2 linked regions of the Ramlibacter pinisoli genome follow. The protein of the gene in region 1 interacts with the protein of each later gene in a pairwise test. Links are inferred from orthologs where the notes say so. Each region holds a gene or a part of one and is shown on either strand. Other genes may lie near its edges.

The links.
Region 2: the proteins of GON04_RS14740 (region 1) and glnK interact in binary tests that used the Escherichia coli proteins (3 or more experiments, as listed by UniProt). The link is inferred for Ramlibacter pinisoli from one-to-one orthologs.

What each region holds. Positions count from the first base shown.
Region 1 is NZ_WSEL01000009.1:46,977-53,789, forward strand. Bases 1,011-4,172 are described here. They hold GON04_RS14740 ([protein-PII] uridylyltransferase), read right to left. Parts: upstream 3,845-4,172; coding sequence 1,211-3,844; downstream 1,011-1,210. Other genes in these bases: map (type I methionyl aminopeptidase), read right to left, coding at 3,873-4,172. Also shown: def (peptide deformylase), read left to right, coding at 1-83; GON04_RS14735 (hypothetical protein), read left to right, coding at 347-952; more of map, read right to left, coding at 4,173-4,676; purL (phosphoribosylformylglycinamidine synthase), read left to right, coding at 4,802-6,813.
Region 2 is NZ_WSEL01000002.1:174,002-179,536, reverse strand. Bases 2,566-5,368 are described here. They hold glnK (P-II family nitrogen regulator), read right to left. Parts: upstream 4,235-5,368; coding sequence 3,896-4,234; downstream 2,566-3,895. Other genes in these bases: GON04_RS00870 (YifB family Mg chelatase-like AAA ATPase), read left to right, coding at 5,311-5,368; GON04_RS00875 (TorF family putative porin), read right to left, coding at 4,263-5,084; GON04_RS00885 (ammonium transporter), read right to left, coding at 2,566-3,870. Outside these bases: glycolate oxidase subunit GlcE, read right to left, coding at 1-390; GON04_RS00895 (SMP-30/gluconolactonase/LRE family protein), read right to left, coding at 454-1,356; GON04_RS00890 (hypothetical protein), read left to right, coding at 1,448-2,113; more of GON04_RS00885, read right to left, coding at 2,359-2,565; more of GON04_RS00870, read left to right, coding at 5,369-5,535. UniProt on the Escherichia coli protein: Involved in the regulation of nitrogen metabolism. Regulates the activity of its targets by protein-protein interaction in response to the nitrogen status of the cell.

The DNA.
Region 1 (6,813 bases):
ACCCGATGCGGGTGCGGGACTTCTCCCGCTTCGGCTACACGGACGTGCTGTTTCCCGACATCGACGCGGCCGAAGACGACTGAGGCCTGCCAGCGACCTCTTTCGACGCCCCGACAGCCGGGGCATTTACCCCACTGTGTAACTGGAAGCTGTCCCCGTCGTGGTGCAAATGTGCAGAGTGCACAGGGAGAACGCTCCAACTGTCCATCGGAAGCTCTACAGCGAGTTGCAAATCCCATCAGATTGAATTGCAGAGCTTCGCCACAGTGCACCCCAGGCGCTGCGATGTGCAGGCCCGCCGTCCACGGAGGACGGGCATTCCAACCAATGATGAAGGGGTCCCTGGATGAATATGGAATTGGCAAGGATGGGCGTGGTCTACCTGCACCTGGTCGCGTGTTGCGTAGCCATCGGTCTGGTGTTCATGAGCGACCTCGACATGGTCAAACGGTTGCTGACGGGCGGTGCAGCGACGCTGGATGAGAAACACCTCGGCGGCCTGCACCAGACGCTGGTCCGGGCGCTGCTGGTGCTGTGGCTGACCGGCTCGGGCCTCGTGGCCATGGACGTCTGGACCAAGGGCGCCGAAATCCTGAACAACCCCAAGCTGCAGTCCAAGATCGCGATCGTCGTCCTGCTCACGATCAACGGGGTGGTGCTGCACCACACCGTGCTGCCGATGCTCAAGCGTGCCGGTGCGCTGATGCGGCTGACGTTCAACCAGCGCATGCTGGCGATCTTCGTCGGTGCCGTCTCGGGCGTGTCCTGGTTCTACGCGGCGATGCTGGGGATCGGCCGTCCGCTGAACTGGAAGTACTCCCTGGGCGAGATCCTGGCGGCCTACCCGGCCCTCATCCTGGCCGGCTTCGTGTCCATGGTCTTCCTGACCGCCTGGTCCCAGTACCGGGCCACCGGCGGCACCCGCGCGTTCCTGCCCGCCCGGGCCTATTGAAGTTGAGCTCCCTCGGGGAAAGGGCCGGTGGCGGCCCCAACCTGGGTTCCACGGCGCCGGCCTCCCCCGGCGCCGTTTTTCATGGCTCCGGCTACCCCGGCGCATCGAGTCACATGCACGGCGTAGGCCGCACCTCCGCCCCGATTCTTGACAGGCGTTGGTTGCCAGTTGGCCGTCCGCTCCCTCTCCCCTCGGGGGAGAGGGATGGGGAGAGGGGGTTCCCTGCCTGGGTCGCGGAACTGCTTGAAGCTTTGGCGCCTATGCCGCCAAGGCTTCAAGCAGTTCAGTCTCTATCTCGATCTGCCGACGGTTCTGCTGGAGCTCCGGTCCGTCCACCAGGAAGGTGTCCTCGACCCGCTCGCCCAGCGTGGTGACCTTGGCGAGCTGCAGGTTGATGTGGTGGCGCGCCAGCACCCGTGCCACCGAATAGAGCAGACCGGCGTGGTCGCTGGCGGAGATGGACAGCAGCCAGCGCTGCGCCTTCTCGTCGGGCGCGAGCTGCACGCGCGGCGCGACCGGGAAGCTGCGCACCCGGCGTGACACCCGGCCCCGGCTGGGCGTGGGCAGCGGGCCGGCGCGGCCGATGGTGCCTTCCAGCTCGGACTCGACCATGCTGATCAGTTCGCGGTAGTGCTCCGGCAGCATGGCGGTCACCACCTGGAAGGTGTCGAGCGCGTAGCCGTTGCGGGCCGTGTGGATGCGGGCATCCAGGATCGAGAAGCTGGCCTGGTCGAAGTAGCCGCAGATGCGGGCGAACAGGTCGGGCTGGTCGGGTGTGTAGACCAGCACCTGCAGGCCTTCGCCCACCGGGGACAGGCGCGCGCGCACCAGGGCGCGCGTGGTGCCGACGTGGCGCGAGACGTGCCGGGTGTGCCAGGCAATCTCGCCGGCGTCGTGGCGCATGAAATAGCCCACGTCCAGCGTGTCCCAGAGCTTCTTGTGGGCCTCGAACGGCAGCGCGAACAGCTGCAGCTGCACCAGCGCATCGCGCTTGCGGGCCTCGATCTCGGCGGCGTTGTCCGGCGCGTGGCCACCCAGGGCCCGCAGCGTCGCCCGGTACAGGTCCTCCAGCAGCTTGCCCTTCCAGGCATTCCAGACCTTGGGGCTGGTGCCGCGGATGTCCGCCACCGTCAGCAGGTACAGCGCCGACAGCCAGCGCTCGTTGCCCACCCGGGCCGCGAAACTGGCGATGACGGCCGGGTCGCCCAGGTCTTCCTTCTGCGCGATGCGGCTCATGGTGAGGTGCTCGCGCACCAGGAATTCGACGAGCTTGCAGTCGCCCGAGTCGATGGCGTGCTGGCGGCAGAAGTGCCGCACCTCCTGCGCGCCCAGCTCCGAATGGTCGCCGCCGCGGCCCTTGGCGATGTCGTGGAACAGGGCTGCGATGTACAGCACGAACGGCTTGTCGAAGCCGGCCGCCAGCTGCGAGCAGAACGGGTACTCGTGCGCATGCTCGGCGATGAAGAAGCGGCGCACGTTGCGCAGCACCATCAGGATGTGCTGGTCCACCGTGAAGACGTGGAACAGGTCGTGCTGCATCTGGCCGACGATGCGCCGGAACACCCACAGGTAGCGGCCCAGCACCGATGTCTGGTTCATCAGGCGCAGCGCATGCGTGATGCCGTTGGGCTGCAGCAGCATCGCCTTGAAGGTGGCGTGGTTCACCGGGTCGTTGCGGAACCGCCCGTCCATCACGTCGCGGGCGTTGTACAGCGCGCGCAGGGTGCGCGCCGACAGGCCCTCGATGCCCACCGTGGTCTGGTACAGCAGGAAGGTCTCGAGGATGGCGTGCGGGTCGCGCTGGTACAGGTCGTCGCTGGCCACCTCCAGCATGCCGGCCTTGTTCAGGAAGCGCGGGTTGATCGGCTCGGCGTGGTGGCCGCTCGGGTTGAGCCGCTCCTCGATGTTCAGCAGCAGGATCTGGTTGAGCTGCGCCACCGCCTTGGCGGCCCAGTAGAAGCGCTTCATCAGCGCCTCGCTGGCGCGCTGCTTCAGGCGGCCGTCGGGGCTGGTCTCGTTGCGGTAGCCGAACGCCTCGGCCACCGCCGTCTGCAGGTCGAACACCAGCCGGTCCTCGCGGCGGCCCGCGATGGCATGCAGGCGGGCGCGGATGAGGCTGAGCACGGCCTCGTTGCGCTGGATCTGCTGCGCCTCCAGCGGCGTCGCCAGCCCGCTGGCGGCCAGATCGTCCCAGCTGTGGCCGAGGCCGGCTGCCTTGGCCACCCACAGGATGACCTGCAGGTCGCGCAGGCCGCCGGGGGATTCCTTGCAGTTGGGCTCCAGGGCGTACGGCGTGTTCTCGAACTTGGTGTGCCGCTGGCGCATCTCCAGCGTCTTGGCGATGAAGAAGGCGCGCGGGTCCAGGGTGGCGCGGAAGCGCTGCTGGAAGTCGGCGAACAGCCGGCGGTCGCCGGCCAGCAGGCGCGACTCGAGCAGCGAGGTCTGCACCGTGACGTCGGCGGCGGCCTGGGTGACGCAGTCGCCGACAGTGCGCACGCTGGAGCCGATCTCCAGGCCGGTGTCCCAGCAGCGGCCGATGAAGCCTTCCAGGCGCTGCTTGAGCGCGTCGTCGCCGTCGGCGTGGGTGCCATCGGGCATCAGCAGCAGGACGTCGACGTCGGAATGCGGGAACAGCTCGCCGCGCCCGTAGCCGCCCACCGCCACCAGGGCGAAGCCGGGCGGGAGATCGCCGGACCGCCACAGCTCGCGCAGCGTGGCATCGACGTGGCGGGCGAGGCGGCGCAGGATGGCGCCGATGGAGCGGGTGGGGTTGCCCTGGCGCAGGAGCGAGGCGTTGACGGCGGCCTTGCGCGCCTTGAGCTGATCGCGCAGCACGGTGACCGAGGCCGCCGTGGCGGCCGGGGTGTCGATGGCAGCCGGGTCGGCACTCATGTCGGGGGTCGCCGCGCGCCGGCGCGGCTCAGGCGTTGACGAAGGGCGGCGGAGGCGGGCTGCCGGCCGACAGGGTCATCACCTCGTAGCCGGTCTCGGTGACCAGCACCGTGTGCTCCCACTGGGCCGACAGCGAATGGTCCTTGGTGACGATGGTCCAGCCGTCGCTGCCGAACTCCTTCACTTCCTTGCGGCCGGCGTTGATCATGGGCTCGATCGTGAAGGTCATGCCGGGCTTGAGTTCTTCCAGCGTGCCGGGCTTGCCGTAGTGCAGCACCTGCGGCTCCTCGTGGAAGTTGCGCCCGATGCCGTGGCCGCAGAACTCGCGCACCACCGAGAAGCCGTTCTTCTCGGCGAACTGCTGGATGGCGAAGCCGATGTCGCCCAGCCGGATGCCCGGCTTGACGCGCATGATGCCGTGCCACATGGCGTCGTAGGTCAGGTTGACCAGGCGCTTGGCCGCGATGGACACCTCGCCGACCGTGAACATGCGGCTGGTGTCGCCGAACCAACCGTCCTTGATGACGGTGACGTCGACGTTGACGATGTCGCCCTTCTTCAGCGGCTTGTCGTTCGGGATGCCGTGGCACACCACGTGGTTGACCGAGGTGCACAGCGAGGCCGGGTAGGGCGGGTAGCCGGGCGGCTGGTAGCCCAGCGTGGCGGAGACCGAACCCTGCTTCTTCATGCACTCGGCGGCGAGCCGGTCGATCTCACGCGTGGTGATGCCGGGCTTGATGTGGGGCGTGAGGTAGTCCAGCACCTCGGCGGCCAGCCGGCCGGCGGTGCGCATGCCCTGGATGCCGTCGGCGTCCTTCAACGTGATGCTCATGGACCCGATTATCCCAGACCCCCTGCGCCGGCGCAGCCGACGCGACCGTGCCCGGTAAAATCCCGGGTTTCCGCGCGCGCCCCAGTCAGCGGCCCGCGCTCCAGGTTCCCACCACAGGTTTCACAGTGACCCCGCACATCACCGAGTTCGAGGGCGGCCGTGCCCTCAGCGCGTTCCGCGTCCAGCAATTGCTTCCCGCGCTGCAGGCCGTCCACGAGAAGGTCAGCGGTGTCTCCGCCCGCTTCGTGCACTTCGCCGCCTGGGACCATGCACCGTCGGAGGCCGAGCGCGAGCGCCTGGCCGCGCTGCTGACCTACGGCGAGCCGTTCGACGGCGACACGGCCGGCGAGCTCTTCGTCGTCACGCCCCGCCTGGGCACCGTCTCGCCCTGGGCCTCCAAGGCGAGCGACATCGCCCACAACTGCGGCCTGGCCGTGCGGCGCGTCGAGCGCGCCGTCGAGTACCGCGTCCAGCTCAAGGGCGGCCTGCTGGGCGGCAAGGCCGCGCTGTCGGCGGCCCAGCGGGAGGCCATCGCCGGACTGCTGCACGACCGCATGACCGAAAGCGTGCTGGACGGCCTCGCCGGTGCCCACCGGCTGTTCTCCGAGCTCGACCCGCAGCCGATGGAAGCCGTCGACGTGCTCGGCGGCGGCCGCGCGGCGCTGGAGCGGGCCAACACCCAGTTTGGGCTGGCGCTCGCCGACGACGAGATCGACTACCTGGAGGCGGCTTTCCGCGGCCTGGGGCGCAACCCCACCGACGTCGAACTGATGATGTTCGCCCAGGCCAACAGCGAGCACTGCCGGCACAAGATCTTCAACGCCGACTTCACCATCGACGGCCAGAAGCAGCCGGCCAGCCTGTTCGGCATGATCCGGCACACCCACAAGACCCATCCCCAGCACACCGTCATCGCCTATTCGGACAACGCCGCGGTGATGGAGGGCTCGCCGGTCGAGGCCTTCCTGCCGGCGCGCGGCGACGCCCCGGCGGCCTACCAGCGCCGCGAGGCGCTGCACCACGTGCTGATGAAGGTGGAGACGCACAACCACCCGACCGCCATCTCGCCGTTCCCGGGCGCCTCCACCGGCGCCGGCGGCGAGATCCGCGACGAGGGCGCCACCGGCCGCGGCGCCCGGCCCAAGGCCGGCCTCACCGGCTTCTCGGTGTCGCGCCTGTGGGACAGTCCGAACGGCCGGCCCGCCCACATCGCCAGCCCGCTGCAGATCATGACGGAGGGGCCGCTGGGCGGCGCCGCCTTCAACAACGAGTTCGGCCGGCCGGCCCTGGGCGGCTACTTCCGCGCCTACGAGCAGACCGTCGACGGCGTGGTGCGCGGCTACCACAAGCCCATCATGATCGCGGGCGGCCTGGGCAGCATCGACGCCGGGCTCACCTCCAAGATCCAGTTCCCGGCCGGCACCCTGCTAGTGCAGCTGGGCGGTCCCGGCATGCGCATCGGCATGGGCGGCGGCGCGGCCAGCTCCATGGCCACGGGCGCCAACGCGGCCGAGCTCGACTTCGACTCGGTCCAGCGCGGCAACCCCGAGATCGAGCGTCGCGCGCAGGAGGTCATCAACCACTGCTGGTCGCTGGGAGCCGGCAACCCCATCCTGGCGATCCACGACGTGGGCGCCGGCGGCCTGTCCAACGCCTTCCCGGAGCTCACCAACGATGCCGGCCGCGGTGCCCGCTTCGACCTGCGCAAGATCCCGCTCGAGGAAACCGGCCTGGCGCCCAAGGAGATCTGGTGCAACGAGAGCCAGGAGCGCTACGTGCTGGCCATCGCGCCGGCGTCGCTCGAGCAGTTCCGCGCCTTCTGCGAGCGCGAGCGCTGCCCGTTCGCGGTGGTGGGCGTGGCGACCGACGAGCGCCAGCTCGTCCTGGGTGAAGCGGAAGGGGCGAGCGCTGCGCGGGACGCCACCGCCGCGGTCGACATGCCGATGGAAGTGCTGCTGGGCAAGGCGCCCAAGATGCACCGCGACGTGCGCAGCGTGCGGCGCGAGGTGCCGCCGATCGACCTCGACGGGGTCGAGCTGGAGGCCGCGGCGATCAACGTGCTGGCCCATCCCACCGTGGCCTCCAAGCGCTTCCTCGTCACCATCGGCGACCGCACCGTGGGTGGGCTGTCGCACCG
Region 2 (5,535 bases), on another replicon or contig:
CAGCTCGCCCTGGCCGTTGACCAGCGACAGCCCCAGCACGTAGTCGCGCACCGCGCCCACGCTGGCGCGCGCCGGCCCGGACAGGCCGGCCGCCACCATGCCGCCCACCGTGGGCGCGCCGCCGAAGCGTGGCGGCTCGAACGGCAGGCACTGGCCGCGCCCGGCCAGCACGGCTTCGAGCTCGGCCAGCGGCGTGCCGGCCCCCACCGTGACCACCAGCTCGCTCGGCTCGTAGCTGCGGATGCCGGCCAGCCCGCGGGTGTCGAGCAGCTCGCCCTCCAGGCGGTCGCCGTAGAAATCCTTGCTGCCGCCGCCACGCAGGCGCAGCGGCGTGCCGGCCGCGGCCGCCGCACGGATGCGCTCGATGCAGGCAGTGAGGGCGGCTTCCATGCGCCCGATGGTAAGCGCCGCCGCCGAGCCGGCCAGGCGGCCAGCCCCTGAAGTTTTTTGCCGTCAGTCGCTGAAGAAATTGACGGCCAGCCCCGGCACCGCGACCCGGGTCGCCACCACCCGGCCGGACAGCGGGTAGTGCGCCCGTTCGGCCGCCGGCCGGTTGCCGGCGCTGGTGAGGTAGAGCGTGCGCAGGTCGTCGCCGCCGAAGCACGGCATGGTGGGGCAGGGCATCGGCGTCGCCAGCTCCTGCAGCAGCGTGCCGGCCGGCGACAGCTGCACCAGCCGGCCGCCCTCGTAGAGCGCGCACCAGTAGTTGCCGTCGCGGTCGACCGCCGCGCCGTCGGGACGGCCGCCATAGCCCGGCTGGCCGGGCTGCCAGCCGGCCGGCTTGGGCGCGAACTGGTGGAACAGGCGCGGGCGCGCCAGCCGGTTGCCGGCCGCGTCCCAGTCCCAGGCGCGCACGGCATGGGCCTGGGTGTCGGCCCAGTAGACGGTGTCGGCGGCCGGCGACCAGGCCAGCCCGTTGCCGGTGGTGGCCTCGCCGGCCAGCCGCGCCAGGGCCGCGCCGGCCTCCAGGCTGAACAGCTCGGCGCGTGCCGCATGCTTGGGCTCGAACAGCGTGCCGGCCCAGAAGCGGCCGCGCGGGTCGGCCTTGCCGTCGTTGAAGCGCGTGGTGGCCGCGTCGTAGGGCGCCGGCTGCAGCAGCTCGAGGTCGCCGCCCCAGCGGCGCGCGCGGTAGATGCCATCACGCAGCGCGACCACCAGCCCGCCGCTGCGCGCCGGCGCGATGCAGCCGGGATCCTGCGGCACCGGCCAGCTGTCCACGCGGCCATCGGCCGGGTCGACCCGCCGCAGCCGGCGGCCGGGGATGTCGATCCAGTACAGCCGCCGCTCGTGCGGGTGCCAGAACGGCGACTCGCCGAGCTGGTCGGCGGCGTCCACCACGGGCTGCCAGCGCTCCATCACGTGCTCCGTCGAAGTGAGCGGCGATTCTGCCCGCAGCGTCTGCCGATGAGTCCCGCCGCGGGCGACGAGTCGCTACCATGGACCACCGATGACTGCCTCCAGCCCTCCCGAAGCCCGCCTGCTGCGGGTCGAATCGGCCCGCTATGCGCTGCTGCGCCGCCTGGCCGCCGGCATGCGCCACCAGCTGGTCATGCACCTGCAGCCGATCGGCATGGTCACCGAGGTGATGGCGCGCCGGCTGCGCCAGCCCGAGCCCGACCTGGCCCAGTTGCACGACGGCGTGCACAAGGTCAACACCTATTCGCGCGCCGCCGTCGACGCCTGCCTGGACGTGATCACCTGGCTGGCGCCCGACCCGGCCGCCACGCTGTCCGTGGACGCCGCCGCGAAAGAATGCCTGGAGCTGCTGCGCAGCAACCTGAGCTTTCGCGGCTTTGCCCTGCGCAGCGAGGTGCAGGCGCTGCCGCAGCCGGTGGGCCGCACGGCGGTGCGCATGCTGCTGGCCGGCAGCCTGCTCGCCCTCACCGACGCGGCCAAGGCGCCCGCCGACCTGGTGCTCAGCGCCACCGCCGACGAGTACGCGGCCCGCCTCACGATCGAGCTGCGCCCCAGCCAGGCCGACGTCCCGCCGGCCGGCGATCCGCCCTACCGCGCCCTGCGCTGGGAAGAGATCGACGCCATGGCCGACGCCGAGGACGTCCGCATCGAGCGCACGCCCACCTCCGTCACCCTGACCTTCAACGTCCTGGAATAAGCGCTGGATTCAGCCAGGCCGGCGTAGCCGGCGAGCCGTTCGCGCGGAATGCATTGCAGCGCGAACACCCTTTGACCCTGATCCGGCTCCGCCGGTCCAGGGTCAACTGTTTGTAGAGCCACTCGCGAAACGCGCAGCGTTTTGCGAGTGGCGCCCAAAAAAAAGGCCCGCCGAAGCGGGCCGAACATCCAAAGGAGACTCTTGCTTGACAAGCCTGCCTCGGCGCTGCCGCCGCGGCAGCCCGATCAACGGTTGTAGGCGGATTCGCCGTGCGAGGAGATGTCGAGGCCTTCGCGCTCTTCTTCCTCGGTGACCCGCAGGCCGACCACCAGGTCGACGATCTTGTAGGCGACGAAGGCCACCACCGCCGACCAGACGATGGTGGTCAGCACGCCCTGCAGCTGGATCCAGACCTGGCCGCCAATCGAGTAGTCGGGGTTGACCTTGTTGGCCACGTAGTCGTACACGCCCATGCCGCCCAGGGACGGCGAGGCGAACACGCCGGTCATCAGCGCGCCCAGGATGCCGCCCACGCCGTGCACGCCGAACACGTCCAGCGAGTCGTCGGCGCCCAGCAGGCGCTTGAGGCCGTTGACGCCCCACAGGCAGACCAGGCCGGCCAGCAGGCCGATCACGATCGAGCCCATCGGGCCGACGAAGCCGCAGGCCGGGGTGATGGCCACCAGGCCGGCGACGGCGCCGGAGGCGGCGCCCAGCATCGAGGCCTTGCCCTTGGACAGTGCCTCGCCCGAGATCCACGACAGGGTGGCGGCGGCGGTGGCCAGCAGCGTGTTGACGAAGGCCAGGGCGGCGACGCCGTTGGCTTCCAGGTTGGAGCCGGCGTTGAAGCCGAACCAGCCCACCCACAGCATCGCGGCGCCGACCATGGTGAGGGTCAGGCTGTGCGGCGCCAGGGCTTCCTTGCCGTAGCCCACGCGCTTGCCGATCACGTAGGCGCCCACCAGGCCGGCGACACCGGCGTTGATGTGCACCACGGTGCCGCCCGCGAAGTCGAGCGCGCCCTTGGCCCACAGCCAGCCGGCCGCGGCCGTCACGGTGTCGAGCGTCTTGGCGTCGGTGATGGCGTCCGGGCCGTCCCAGTACCAGACCATGTGGGCGATCGGCAGGTAGCTGAACGTGAACCAGATGACGCAGAACAGCAGCACGGCCGAGAACTTGATGCGCTCGGCGAAGGAGCCGACGATCAGCGCGCAGGTGATGGCGGCGAAGGTGGCCTGGAAGGCGACGAACGTAAGCTCGGGGATGACCACGCCCTTGCTGAAGGTCGCGCCCACCGAGTCGGGCGTGATGCCGGCCAGGAACACCTTGCTGAAGCCGCCCATGAACGGACTGCCACCGGTGAACGCCACGCTGTAGCCGTACAGGGCCCACAGCACGTAGATCAGCGCGGTGACGACGAACACCTGCATCAGCACCGACAGCATGTTCTTGCTGCGCACCAGGCCGCCGTAGAACAGGGCCAGGCCGGGGATGGTCATGAAGATGACCAGGGCGGTGGCCACGGTCATCCAGGCGGTGTCACCCTTGTTGGGGACCGGCGCCGACGCCGCGGCTGCGGCGGGTGCCGCGGCGGCAGCGGCCGCGGCCGGCGCAGCCGCCGTGCCTGCAGCGGGAGCGCTCGCATCGGCGGCGGGAGCGGCCGCGGCGGCCGGCGCGGCAGGGGTCTGCGCCAGGGCCGCCACGCTGCCGCCGAGGAGACCCAGCCCGAGGGCGAGGGAAGCGAGTAGCTTTCTCATGGTTGTCTTTTCCTCAGTTGACTGCTTAGAGAGCGTCCTTGCCGGTCTCGCCGGTGCGGATGCGGACGACCTGCTCGAGGTCGTAGACGAAGATCTTCCCGTCACCGATCTTGCCGGTGCGGGCGGCGGCCTCGACCGCCTCGATGACGCGCTCGACGAGGTCGTCGGCGACCGCGGCTTCGATCTTCACCTTGGGCAGGAAGTCGACGACGTATTCGGCGCCGCGGTACAGCTCGGTGTGCCCCTTCTGGCGGCCGAAGCCCTTGACTTCGGTCACGGTGATGCCCTGCACACCGATGCCGGACAGGGCTTCGCGCACTTCGTCCAGCTTGAAGGGCTTGATGATGGCGGTGACGAGTTTCATGCTTGCTCCAGGGCCTCGGAAGGCAGGGTCAGAAAGTCTTGCCGACCGACAGCACCAGCCCGGTCTTGCCGGCGGCCTTGGTCGCGCTCAGGTCGGTGCCGGCATAGCCCTTGTGGGACGTGCCGACGACGGCAGCGGTGAACATGTAGCCGCTGAAGTCCTTGCCCACGCTCAGCTTGTAGTCGCCGACGCTCTTGGGCAGGCTGGCGCCGCCGACGTCGCTGGTCAGCGTGAACTGGCCGTTGTTCTTCAGGGTCAGCAGGCCGTAGTGGGCGCCGACGATGAAGCCGCTGAAGTCCTGGCTGTACGACAGGTCGAGGTAGGTGGTGCCCTTGGTCGACGACAGCGCGGTGCCGCCGATCTCGCCGGTCACCGTGGCGAGCTGGAAGTAGTCGTCGATCGCGTAGTACAGCTTGCCGGAGAAGGGGCCGTAGGACAGGCCGGCGTAGATCTCCTTGTTGTCGATCTTGGTCCCCAGGCCGGTGGTGGCGGCGGTGTCCTTGCCGCTCTTCGGGTAGTAGTAGTAGATCGCGCCGAGGTCGTAGCCCACGCCGCTGAACTCGCCCTTGTAGCCGCCGTAGAAGTCCATCTCGAGGCTGGCGCCGTTGTACAGCGTGTCCTTGACGTTGGAGTTCCAGTTGCCGACATAGAAGCCGGACTTGTGGGCGATGTCGAACCCGCCCTGCAGCGCCGGGCCGTAGTTGGTCTGGGTGAAGCCGCGGAACCGGTAGTCGGATGCCAGCGTCACGTTGCCCGTGACCGTCCAGTCGGGCTCGGGCGCCTTCGTCTGGGCGAAGGCGGCGCCCGACAGCACCAATGAGGACAGCAGCACGGTGGTTTTGAAATTCATGGGGTTCTCGCTCCGTCTTGGTAAAAAAAGGTTGCTGGCGACCCTCTAAGCAGGACGCGTGCCAAATGTCACAAGGGATGGCGCGACTGTCGGCCGGGCCGTGCCGCGAGCCGTTGCAGGGCCTCGGAGACGGCTCAACCAGCCGTTTTGCACCGTCCGAGTGCGTTCTTGTTTTTCCTGGCGTGCACCACGGACAGCCACGCACCCAAACAGGGAGGGACCTGGCATGAGCTTGTCTTTGGTGCGCAGCCGCGCACTGCTGGGGCTCGAGGCCGCGCAAGTCACGGTCGAGGTGCATCTGGCCTGCGGCCTGCCCAGCTTCACGCTGGTCGGGCTGGCCGATGTCGAGGTCAAGGAGGCGCGCGAGCGGGTGCGCTCCGCCCTGCTGACCTGCGGCCTGGACTTCCCGCACGACCGCCGCATCACCGTCAACCTGGCGCCGGCCGACCTG